Regions from separate parts of the Hoeflea algicola genome, predicted to be linked through region 1. Evidence: predicted binding sites of a transcription regulator. Region 1 holds the regulator's gene; the other holds the start of a gene.

Region 1 (5,799 bases):
TGCTGCAGGTCAAGTCGGTCAACGACGCGTCCACGGTGACGGCGGGTTCGGTTGCAGCCGAGCAACGCGCGCAGGTTTCACAACAGGTGGCTGACGACATTCTCGACCAGATGGTGGCACGGTTGCAGGCCGATCTGGGGGTATCCATCGACCAGGCGCTGGCCGACCGGGCCCTTGCGTTCTAAGCCGGAAAGACCAGATTACGTAGACAGGGAAAGCAGGCACCATGGCCGATCTCAAATCCTTCATCGCCAAGGTGGCGGGCGGCGAGCCTCTTGACCGCGAAAAAGCCCGACGCGCCTTCGGGGTGATGATGTCGGGCGATGCCACGCCTTCGCAAATCGGCGGGTTCCTGATGGCACTCAGGGTCCGCGGCGAAAGCGTCGATGAAATCTACGGCGCGGTCAGCGTGATGCGCGAGCGCATGCTGCCGGTCAGCGCGCCCGCCGATGCGATCGACATCGTCGGCACCGGCGGCGACGCTTCGGGCACCTACAATGTATCGACGGCGGCGGCCTTCATCACTGCCGGCGCCGGCGTCAAGGTGGCCAAGCACGGCAACCGGGCGCTGTCGTCGAAATCGGGAGCTGCGGATTCGCTCGCCGCACTCGGGATCTCGCTGGAACTTGCGCCCGAAGGCATTTCCGCCTGTATCGACCAGGCCGGTGTCGGCTTCATGTTCGCGCCAGCCCATCATTCGGCGATGCGCCATGTCGGGCCGAGCCGGGTCGAGCTTGGCACCAGAACAATCTTCAACCTGTTGGGACCGCTCGCCAATCCGGCCGGCGTCAAGAGGCAGTTACTGGGGGTGTTTGCGCCCGAATGGCTGCAGCCGCTGGCCGAAGTGATGCGTGATCTGGGATCGGAAACGGTCTGGGTGGTGCATGGCGACGGGCTGGACGAGATGACCACGACCGGAACGACGCAAATTGTAGCGCTGGAAGACGGCAAGATCCGTTCGTTTGAAACAACCCCGGAAGAATTTGGCCTGACGCGGGTGCCGCTGGCCAAGCTGAAGGGCGGCGACGGCGCCTATAACGCCAAGGCGCTTAAGCGGCTGCTCGAGGGCGAAGCCGGCGCCTACCGCGACATCTCGGTGCTGAATGCTGCCGGCGGGCTGGTGGTGGCCGGCAAAGCGGAAACGCTGGCTGACGGCATTACCTTGGCCAACCAGTCAATTGACAGTGGTGCGGCATTGGCAGCACTCGACACACTGGTCAGTGTGTCGCAAGCTCATGCTCCTGCACCAAAGGCGGGCTGAGCCAATGAGCGATATTCTGACACGAATCGAAACCTACAAGCGCGAAGAGATCGCCGCTGCCAAGGCCAAGCTGCCGCTTGGCGAGATCAAGGCACGCGCAGCCGACACCGAGCCGCCGCGCGACTTCATTGCCGCAATCGAGGCCAAGCATGCCGATGGCGGTTATGCGCTGATTGCCGAGATCAAGAAGGCAAGCCCGTCAAAAGGCCTGATCCGCGCCGATTTCGATCCGCCGTCGCTGGCCAAGGCCTATGAGGCAGGAGGGGCTGCCTGTCTTTCGGTGCTGACCGATGCGCCCTCGTTTCAGGGAGCGCCGGAATTTCTGACCGCGGCACGTGCGGCCTGCAAGCTGCCGGCGCTGCGCAAGGATTTCATGTTCGACATCTACCAGGTGCACGAAGCGCGGGCCTGGGGTGCGGATGCGATCCTGATCATCATGGCGTCGCTGGACGATGACGACGCCAAGCGGCTGGAAGACGAAGCCCATGAGCTCGGCATGGCGGCGCTGATCGAAGTGCATGACGAGGACGAGCTCACACGTGCGCTCAAACTCGATAGCCGGCTGATCGGCGTCAACAACCGCAATCTGAGGACCTTCGAGGTCTCATTGAGCGTTTCCGAACGGCTGGCGGCGATGGTGCCGGATGACCGGATCCTGGTAGGCGAAAGCGGCATCGGATCGCACGCCGATTGTGCGCGGCTGTCGCGCAGCGGCATCTCGACATTCCTGGTCGGCGAAAGCCTGATGCGCCAGACCGATGTGACGGCAGCCACCCAAATGCTGCTTTCAGGCGACAGCGCACGCACGGCGGCTGAATAAGATGGCCGATGAGACCTCCTCGCGGCTCACCCATCTTGCCGAGGACGGTTCGGCGGCAATGGTGGATGTCGGTGACAAGGCCAATACGGTGCGCATTGCCGAAGCCGAAGGCCATGTGCGGATGAAGCCCGAAACGCTCAAGCTTATCCTTGATGGCAACATGAAGAAGGGCGACGTGATTGGCGTCGCGCGGGTTGCCGGCATCATGGCGGCCAAGCAGACCGCAAACCTGATTCCGCTTTGCCATCCGCTGGCGCTGACCAAGGTGAGCGTCGACATCACCGCCGATGACGCCCTGCCCGGCCTGCGCGTGCGCACGCTGGCAAAACTGACCGGCAAGACCGGTGTGGAGATGGAGGCGCTGACGGCAGCGTCGGTCGCCTGCCTGACCATCTATGACATGGGCAAGGCGGTGGACCGCGGCATGGAAATCGGCGGGATCAGGGTGATCGCCAAGTCCGGCGGCAAGTCCGGAACCTGGGATCTGAAGACCGAGGAGGCTGAGTGATGGCGCTGATGCCAGTGGACGACGCACTTGCGCAGATACTCGAGGGAGCCGCCCCCCGGGGTGAGCCGGAAATGCTCGGCCTGGCCGAGTGTTTCGACCGGGTTCTGGCGCGCGATCTCAAAGCGCTGCGCACCCATCCCCCGTTTGCGGCATCAGCCATGGATGGTTACGCGGTGCGGGCGCAAGACGTGAAGGCCGGCACCGTGTTGAAGCTTCAAGGCGAATCATCTGCCGGGCACAGTTTTGACGGGACGCTTGAGCCGGGCTCGACAGTCCGCATCTTCACCGGCGCGCCGGTGCCAGCGGGCGCCGATGCTATTGTCATTCAGGAACATGTCTCACCGCTTGGCGACGGCACCGTGAGAATCAACGAGGCAGCCATAGACGGCCGGCATATCCGCCCTGCGGGTGTTGATTTCACAGAGGGAAAGGTGGGGCTCGAAGCCGGACGGCTGCTCGACGCGGGCGCGATCACCTTTGCAGCCGCCATGAACCACGCGAGCCTGCCGGTGGCACGCAGGCCAAGGGTGGCGATACTCGCCACCGGCGACGAATTGCGCCTGCCCGGCCAGAAGCTTGGCCCATCGCAAATCATTGCCTCGAACACCTTTGGAGTGGCGGCGCTGGCGCGTGGCGCAGGCGCCGACGTGATCGATCTGGGGATCGCCGAGGACCGGATGGAAGCGCTGGATGCGGCGCTTGATTCGGCAATTTCACAGGGCGCCGATGTGCTGGTGACCATTGGCGGGGCTTCGGTGGGCGACCATGATCTGGTGCAGGAAGCCATGACCGGGCGCGGTATGGCGCTCGATTTCTGGAAAATCGCCATGCGCCCGGGCAAGCCGCTGATGTCGGGACGGCTGGGTGAAATGCGGGTGCTAGGACTGCCGGGAAATCCGGCTTCGAGCCTTGTCTGTGCGTATCTATTCCTAGAACCGCTGGTGGCACGACTGGGCGGACGCCCTGCCCCGAAGCGGATCCAAAAAGCCATACTGACCAGAGACTTGCCGGAAAACGACCAGCGCCAGGACTATCTTCGTGGGGACCTTGCGCCGGGCCCCGAGGGCGGGCTCGAGGCAACACCGTCGCTACGTCAGGATTCATCATTGATGAAGATATTTTCGGATGCCCGCTGCCTGATCATTCGGCCGCCTTTTGCGCCGCCGGCAATAGCTGGCGACGCTTGCGATGTGCTGGTTTTGCGCCCCTGATGTTCCGTCAATGTTTCGGCTGCTCTTGCGGAACACATATAGAACATGGTATTTCGGTTCTGGTTTTGTTTCTCCTCGGGCACCGGGACGTATGAATCATGTTGACGCGCAAACAACACGAACTTCTGCTTTTCATTCACGAACGGATGAAGGAAAGCGGGATTCCCCCTTCCTTCGACGAGATGAAGGATGCGCTTAATCTTGCTTCCAAATCCGGGATTCACCGGCTGATCACGGCGCTTGAGGAACGCGGCTTCATCCGCCGCCTACCCAATCGGGCACGGGCGCTGGAAGTGATCAAGCTGCCCGAGAGCTACCAGAACAATTTGCAGCCGCGGCGCGGATTTTCGCCGAGCGTGATCCAGGGCAGCCTCGGTAAACCGGAATCGGTGCGTCGTGCAGTCCCTGCCAATGACGAACCGGCGACCACGGCAGAAGTGCCGATGATGGGCCGGATTGCCGCTGGCGTGCCGATTTCGGCGATTCAGAACAACACCCACAGCATCAACGTGCCGGTGGAAATGATCGGCCCGGGCGAGCATTACGCGCTTGAGGTCAAGGGTGATTCGATGATCGAGGCCGGCATTTTTGATGGGGATACGGTGGTAATCCGCAATGTTTCGACGGCAAGCCCCGGCGATATCGTGGTGGCGCTGGTCGATGACGAGGAAGCCACGCTGAAGCGGTTCCGCCGCAAGGGTGCTTCGATCGCGCTGGAAGCAGCCAACCCGGCCTATGAAACCCGAATTTTCGGCCCGGACCGGGTCAAGGTGCAAGGCAAGCTGGTGGGCCTGATCCGCCGCTATCACTAAAACTGCCCTGCCCGGCTGAACGGCCGGACGCGCAAACCGCGCGGTAAGACTTGAGACGAAAGCGGCCCGGATATCCCCTCGGATTTCCGGGCCGCTGTCATGAGCGGGTGGACGAAAGACAATTCTGGCGCCTTGGTACGGACCCAGACAGTATGGCGCCGGCATCTGCTGCTGCGGTCTGTTTTTATTGCCTGTTCGCGTGGTCGACTGAAGGCCGCACCTCAGACCGGACCGGGATTAACTTGAGAAATTCGTTATCTCGGAACCGCTGCCCGGTTTTGCGCGATGTGGGTTCGAGCCGCCTATTACGGCAAATCATAGCTTTGCGTCCGCCAGTCATAATAGCGCTGAACTGTCCACGGCCTGACGACCCCCTCAAGGGCTGCCTCGATGTCAAATACCGGACGTTTTCTGGGAGCACGGCCGCGAGCGCCGATACCACCGGATCCACGCACGGCCTGTGAAGCTACCCTGGTGGCAGCACTGGCACCGATCCCCGGCGGCGACCCTGGTGGATCGACATTGAGGATGCGAATCGCCAGGGCGCCGCTGCGACGCAAGCTGCGCGATGTGACCAGCGTCGCGCCGGAGCGGCAGGCGCTCATATAAACAGGGGTGGCGACGATCACCAGATCGGCGCGGTCACAAGCCGGGCCGATCAGTTCGGCGCGGTCAATGGCGATGATTGTCGCCTGCTTGTAAATCGCGGCGCAGACTCCCCGACTTGCGCACTGAAACCGGGAGGGCTGGTCTGCGGCAGCGGCCATCAGCGGATCGAGAATTTTTGCCTGCATTTCATGGGCCGCCTGTGTTTCGGGCTCGGTGGCTGTGGCGATCAAAGCGGTGCTGTGGGGCACTGGCGGCAGGTGCTGCGGACCGCGCAGAGCGGTCTGCCATTGCCGGAAGGTGAACTCCGAAGGGCGTGCGGCGTTGCTGGCAAGACCATCGGGGGTGTTCAGGCCAATCAGGCGGCCATCCTCGCTGACCAGAATATCGGGAGCCCGCGGCGCCAGCGGTGGTAACGCCAGCACGGCGCCTGCGGCGATCAGCGCGGTGCCCGCAAGCCGCAGTCGGCTGCGCAGCATGACCAGTACGATCAACCCAGCGCCTGCCGCAACGGTGGCGTGCAGCGGGATCTGACCGATCAGCAGATCGCCGCCGAATGCGTCGACATAGCGGGCGACGGC
Region 2 (5,799 bases), 590 kb from region 1:
AGCGATGCGGATGATCCGGTTTTCCGGAATCCCCGCAATCTTGCGCCACAGATCATAGGCGTCGTCATCGGTGTGGTAGACGGTGACCAGCAACCGCTCCTTGTCGATGCCGAACTCCTTGGTCAGCAGGTTCCAAGCAAGCTCGATGGCTCGGTCCTTGAAATAATCGCCAAAGGAGAAATTGCCGAGCATCTCGAAGAAGGTGTGGTGACGCGCGGTATAGCCGACATTGTCGAGGTCATTGTGCTTGCCGCCGGCGCGGACGCATTTCTGCGAGGTCACCGCGGTCGAATAGGGCCGCTGCTCAAGCCCGGTAAAAACGTTCTTGAACTGCACCATCCCCGCATTGGTGAACATCAGCGTCGGGTCATTGCGCGGCACAAGCGGGCTCGAGGCCACCACTTCGTGCCCGTTCTTCTTGAAATAGTCGAGAAACGACGACCGGATTTCGTTCACGCCACTCATGATCAACCCTTTGTTCGACAAGCCGGCCGCGCCACGCGCCGGATGGATGCCCGCACCACAAAAACCGTGCGGACCGCCGCTTTTATCGCCCGCCCCCCTGCCTGTCCAGACGGCAGCGGCGGCACCATCAACGGAAAACCGGCCGCCAGTCCCTTTCGAGACTGACGACCGGCTTGAAACCTGCACCAGGAATGTGCGGAAGGCCTACATTTCGGCGGAGCCGGCGTCGTCATTCTCCCCGGCGCTGCGGTCTTCTTCCAGAAATTTTTCGGCAATCAGCCCGGCATTCTGGCGAAGCGACAGTTCGATCTCGTCGGCCAGCACCGGATTGTCCCGCAGGAACTGCTTGGAGTTCTCGCGCCCCTGCCCCAGCCGCTGGCTGTTGTAGGAGAACCAGGCGCCGGATTTCTCGACAATCCCGGCTTTCACGCCCAGATCGATCAATTCGCCGACCTTGGAAACACCTTCACCATACATGATGTCGAACTCGACCTGCTTGAACGGCGGCGCCATCTTGTTCTTGACCACCTTGACCCGGGTCTGGTTGCCGACCACTTCATCGCGGTCCTTGACCGAGCCGATGCGGCGGATATCGAGCCGCACCGAGGCATAGAATTTCAGCGCATTGCCGCCGGTGGTGGTTTCGGGCGAGCCGAACATCACGCCGATCTTCATGCGGATCTGGTTGATGAAGATTACCATGCAGTTCGAACGCGAGATCGAGGCGGTCAGCTTGCGCAGCGCCTGGCTCATCAGTCGCGCCTGCAAGCCTGGCAGGCTGTCGCCCATTTCACCTTCGATTTCGGCGCGCGGCGTCAATGCAGCCACCGAATCGATCACCAGCACATCAAGCGCGCCGGAACGAACCAGCGTATCGGTGATTTCGAGCGCCTGCTCGCCATTGTCAGGCTGCGAAATCAGCAGGCTTTCGAGGTCAACGCCGAGCTTGCGGGCATAGACCGGGTCGAGCGCGTGCTCAGCATCGATAAAGCCGCAAATGCCGCCCTTCTTCTGCGCTTCGGCAATGGTCTGCAGCGCCAGCGTGGTCTTGCCGGAGCTTTCCGGCCCGAAAATCTCGATCACGCGGCCGCGTGGCAAACCGCCAATGCCCAGCGCAATGTCGAGCCCCAGCGAACCGGTCGGAACCGTTTCGATCTCGACCACGCCCTCATTGGCGCCGAGCTTCATGATCGAGCCCTTGCCGAACGAGCGTTCGATCTGAGAAAGTGCGGCGTCGAGCGCCTTGCTTTTGTCCACGGATTTTTCCTCTACCAGTCGCAAAGAGTTCTGTGCCATTCCATCCACCTTTAGGTTATCGTGCCGCAGCAAGCAATCAATGCTCGTTTGACAAATATGTACTCTCTTTGTTCCGTTTTCGCAAGCCCCACTCAACCCACTGGAATATAATGATAATTCACTACGTGTTCTATTTTTGTTTCGGTAAACGGCCCGCTGGTGCCCGCGATGACGCGGCAACCTGCATCCGCGACGCCGACCAGACCGCGATTCGGTTATCCGCCGGATTGTGCGAAGGTTAGGCCATGGCGCGCATCCTTGCCATCGGAGGCGCCCATATCGACCGCACCGGCCGGCTTGCTGCCCCGCACCGGCCTGGCGCCTCCAATCCCGGCTTCTGGCAGAGCGAGGCCGGCGGTGGTGTTTTCAACGCAGCGCGCAACCTTTCGCGGCTCGGCCACCAGGTCACGCTTGTGGCGCCGCGCGGTGGCGATGCGGCTGCCGATGAGGTGACGCGTGCAGCCGCCGACGCAGGTATCGAGGATTGCCCGCTGACCTTTCTCGATCGGGCAACGCCAAGCTATTCGGCGATACTCGAGCCCGACGGCAATCTGATCACCGCACTCGCCGACATGGCGCTCTATGACCAGGTGCCTGCGCGCCGGCTGATGACCGCGCGGCTGCATAAGCGGCTGGCCTCTGCCGACCTGCTTTTGGCCGACGCCAATCTGCCCGAAGACGCACTTTATGCACTCAGCAAGACAGCTGCCGGGCACGGCATCCCGGTCGCAGCCATCGCCGTGTCGCCAGCCAAGGTGGTGCGCTGGCACAGGAGCCTGCCGCATCTGGCGTTGCTTGCCATGAACGCAGCCGAAGCCGCCACATTGAGCGGAAGCCCTGCGGAAGATCCCCGCAACTGGTCCGACCTGCTCTCCCCGCTCGGACTTTGTTGCGGCCTGATCAGCGCCGGCGCAGGCCCGGTAATGGCCTTTGACGATAGCGGCGTCACCCTGCTGGCATCGCCACCGTTGGGCAGCCTTGCCGATGTCACCGGCGCCGGCGATGCGCTCGCTTCAGGCTTTGTCGACGGCCTGCTTGCGGGCGGCACCCGCGAAAACAATCTCATTCGCGGCATTGCGCTGGCGCGGCTTACCGCTACCGTGCGCGGGCCGGTACGGCCGGATTTATCGCCGCACCTGCTTGCCCAGGCCCTCGCCGCCATGCCAAAGCCCACGCCAATCCACACTTGAGTTCAGGAGCCTGCCCCATGCCCGGATCGATCGACATCGAAACCACCCAGGAAGTGGCCGACGCGCTGGCTGCCGGTCGTCCGGTGGTGGCGCTCGAATCCACCATCATCACCCATGGCATGCCCTGGCCTGGCAACCGCGACATGGCGCTCGAGGTTGAGGCTGTAATCCGCGCGGAAGGCGCAGTCCCGGCCACCATCGCCATCATCGACGGCACCCTGCATGCGGGCCTCGATACGGCGTCCATCACCGCGCTCGCCCAGGCCAGCGACGTCATGAAGGTCTCACGCGCCGATTTCGCCTTCGCCATTGCCGAGGGTCGCACTGGCGCCACCACTGTCGCTGCCACCATGATGGCGGCAAAACTGGCCGGCATTTCGTTGTTTGCCACAGGCGGCATCGGTGGCGTCCACCGCGGCGCCGAGCTGAGCTTTGATATCTCCGCCGATCTCGAAGAACTGGGTCGCACGCCGGTGATCGTTGTCTGCGCCGGCGCCAAGGCCATTCTCGATATCCCCAAGACGCTGGAAGCACTGGAAACCCGCGGCGTGCCGGTGGTGGCCTATGGCCAGGACGAGATGCCGGCGTTCTGGTCGCGCAGTTCGGGCCTTGCCGCACCGCTCAGGCTTGACACGACCGAAGCCATTGCCAGGTTCGAGATCACCCGCCGCGCGCTGGGTGGCCATGGCGGTATGCTGATTGCCAACCCGGTGCCCGAAACAGATGAAATTCCCGCCAATGTAATGCACGGCCATATCGAGGCCGCACTCGAAATGGCCAAGGCTCAAGGCATCGAGGGCAAGGCGGTAACGCCTTTCCTGCTGGGCGAAATCCTCGGCCTGACCGACGGCGCGAGCCTCAAGACCAACATCGCGCTGGTGCTCAACAATGCCCGCCTCGCCGCCCGCATTGCCGTGGCGCTGGCAGCCGGATCAGAATGACCGCCCATTTTCTCCCGTCGCCACAACAAGGACAATGTCGATGAAACCAACCCGACGCACTGGCAGCGTATTCGACAAGGCAGAAGCCGCCTTCAAATCCGCGACCACCAAGCCGGTCGAAGCCGCCCCCAAACCCGCAACCGTGCCCGAGGGCAAGGAACTGGTTTCGCTGCGGCTCGACCGCGCCGTACTCGAGCATTTTCAGGAAGACGGCCCCGGCTGGCAAGACCGCATCAATGCCGCACTGCGCGCCGCCGCCGGGCTTTGAGCAAATGACCGGTCAGGCCGGCCGATGAACGGGGGATTGCCCCATTCAAGCCGCGCTGCAGCAAACGAAAAGACCCGGCAGCCTGAGCTGCTGGGTCCAATGTCGCCTCAAACGACCTTCCACACCCATCCCGAAATCAGGGCAGATTTCCGGGTTGCGGGGCGCGGAAACTGAAACATTCTCACCACTCCGGCCGCCCCACCCCATCTTAGGTGCGCGAGCAGCCCTTGAGTCAGATCAGTTCAATCAGCTCAGCGGCGCGATCTGGATTTCCACACGACGGTTGGCCGCACGTCCGAACTCGGTGCTGTTGTCGGCCACCGGACGGCTTTCGCCGAAGCCCTGGGTGTAGAACCGCTGGCTATTGTTGCCCTGCGAAATCAGGTAGCTGGCAACCGACTGCGCACGCTGCTGCGACAGGGTCAGGTTGTAGCTGTCCGAACCGGTCGAATCGGTGTGACCGGCAACGTCGACGAGCGAGCGGTTAAATTTCTTCAGCACCAGCGCCACCGAGTTCAGGGTCGGGTAGAACTCCGGCTTGACCGCCGACTGGTCACTGTCGAAGGTGATGTTGGACGGCATGTTGAGCACGATGTTGTTGCCCACGCGGGTCACCGATACGCCGGTGCCCTGCAATTGCGCCCGCAATTCGGATTCCTGCTGATCCATGTAACCGCCGATCGCGCCGCCTGCGAGCGCCCCGATACCAGCGCCAATCAGCGCGTTCTTGCGGTCGTCGCCGCCAGCCAGCAGGCCAAGGCCCGCACCGGCAGCCGCGCCCAGCGCCGCACCGCCAGCCAGGTTCGATACCTTCTGCTGTCCGGTATAAGGATCGGTCGTGCAGGCGGACACAAAGATTGCGGCCAGCGCCGCTGCCAGGATTTTGGTTTTCATGTTAGCCCCTCTCGGCATATGTCAGTTGGCGAATTCTAGTGGAAAATGCGGCAGGATGATGAACATTCCATCATCACACAAATTACTGCATTATCAATGCGTTATCATCGTACGCGGCTATTCGTCCAGCATTTCCCGGACCGCCGTGGCCAATTGTTTGAGCGAGAACGGCTTGGCCAGAAACCCGAATTTGGCGTCCGCCGGCAGGTTGCGTGCAAACGCATCCTCGGCATAGCCTGAGACGAAGATGAACTTCATGTCCGGATAGTCCTTGCGCAATTCGGTCAGCAGGGTCGGCCCGTCCATTTCCGGCATCACCACGTCGGAGACGACGATGTCGACCCGGCCTTCGAGTTCCTGCAGCACCTCCAGCGCTTCGACGCCGGTGCCCGCTTCATGTACCTCGTAGCCGCGCGCTTCCAGCATCCGCTTGCCGCCACGCCGCACCGCTTCCTCATCCTCGACCAGCAACACCACAGAGGATCCTCCGGTCAGATCTTCCGGCCCATTGGTCGATTTGACGGGTTCCGCCACCACACCGTTGCGGACAGCCTCCAGGATCGCCGCAGCTTCCGCCGCTGCGGCGGCCTTCTCGGCCTCGTCTTCCACATGCCGCGGCAGGTAGATCCGGAAGGTAGTCCCCTTGCCCAGTTCCGAGTCGGGATAGATGTAGCCACCCGACTGCTTGATGATGCCGTAAACCATCGACAGGCCAAGGCCCGTGCCCTTGCCGACATCCTTGGTG

The links. The regulator LexA, encoded in region 1, represses DNA repair genes until DNA is damaged. The targets are predictions, from matches to a motif close to TGTTCNNNNTGTGTTCNG.
Region 2: the regulator LexA is predicted to act here: its motif matches at 1,888-1,905, upstream of recA (recombinase RecA).

What each region holds. Positions count from the first base shown of each region.
Region 1 covers NZ_JAOVZR010000001.1:617,778-623,576, reverse strand. The annotation lists gene OEG84_RS03155 (peptidylprolyl isomerase) at 1-185, shown strand, start outside; gene trpD (anthranilate phosphoribosyltransferase) at 227-1,261, shown strand; gene trpC (indole-3-glycerol phosphate synthase TrpC) at 1,266-2,081, shown strand; gene moaC (cyclic pyranopterin monophosphate synthase MoaC) at 2,083-2,589, shown strand; gene OEG84_RS03135 (molybdopterin molybdotransferase MoeA) at 2,589-3,800, shown strand; gene lexA (transcriptional repressor LexA) at 3,899-4,612, shown strand; gene OEG84_RS03125 (ComEC/Rec2 family competence protein) at 4,918-5,799, opposite strand, start outside.
Region 2 covers NZ_JAOVZR010000001.1:1,206,807-1,212,605, forward strand. The annotation lists gene alaS (alanine--tRNA ligase) at 1-465, opposite strand, end outside; gene recA (recombinase RecA) at 670-1,761, opposite strand; gene OEG84_RS06025 (carbohydrate kinase family protein) at 2,007-2,951, shown strand; gene OEG84_RS06030 (pseudouridine-5'-phosphate glycosidase) at 2,969-3,892, shown strand; gene OEG84_RS06035 (BrnA antitoxin family protein) at 3,933-4,160, shown strand; gene OEG84_RS06040 (YiaD family glycine zipper/OmpA-like lipoprotein) at 4,407-5,054, opposite strand; gene cckA (cell cycle histidine kinase CckA) at 5,172-5,799, opposite strand, start outside.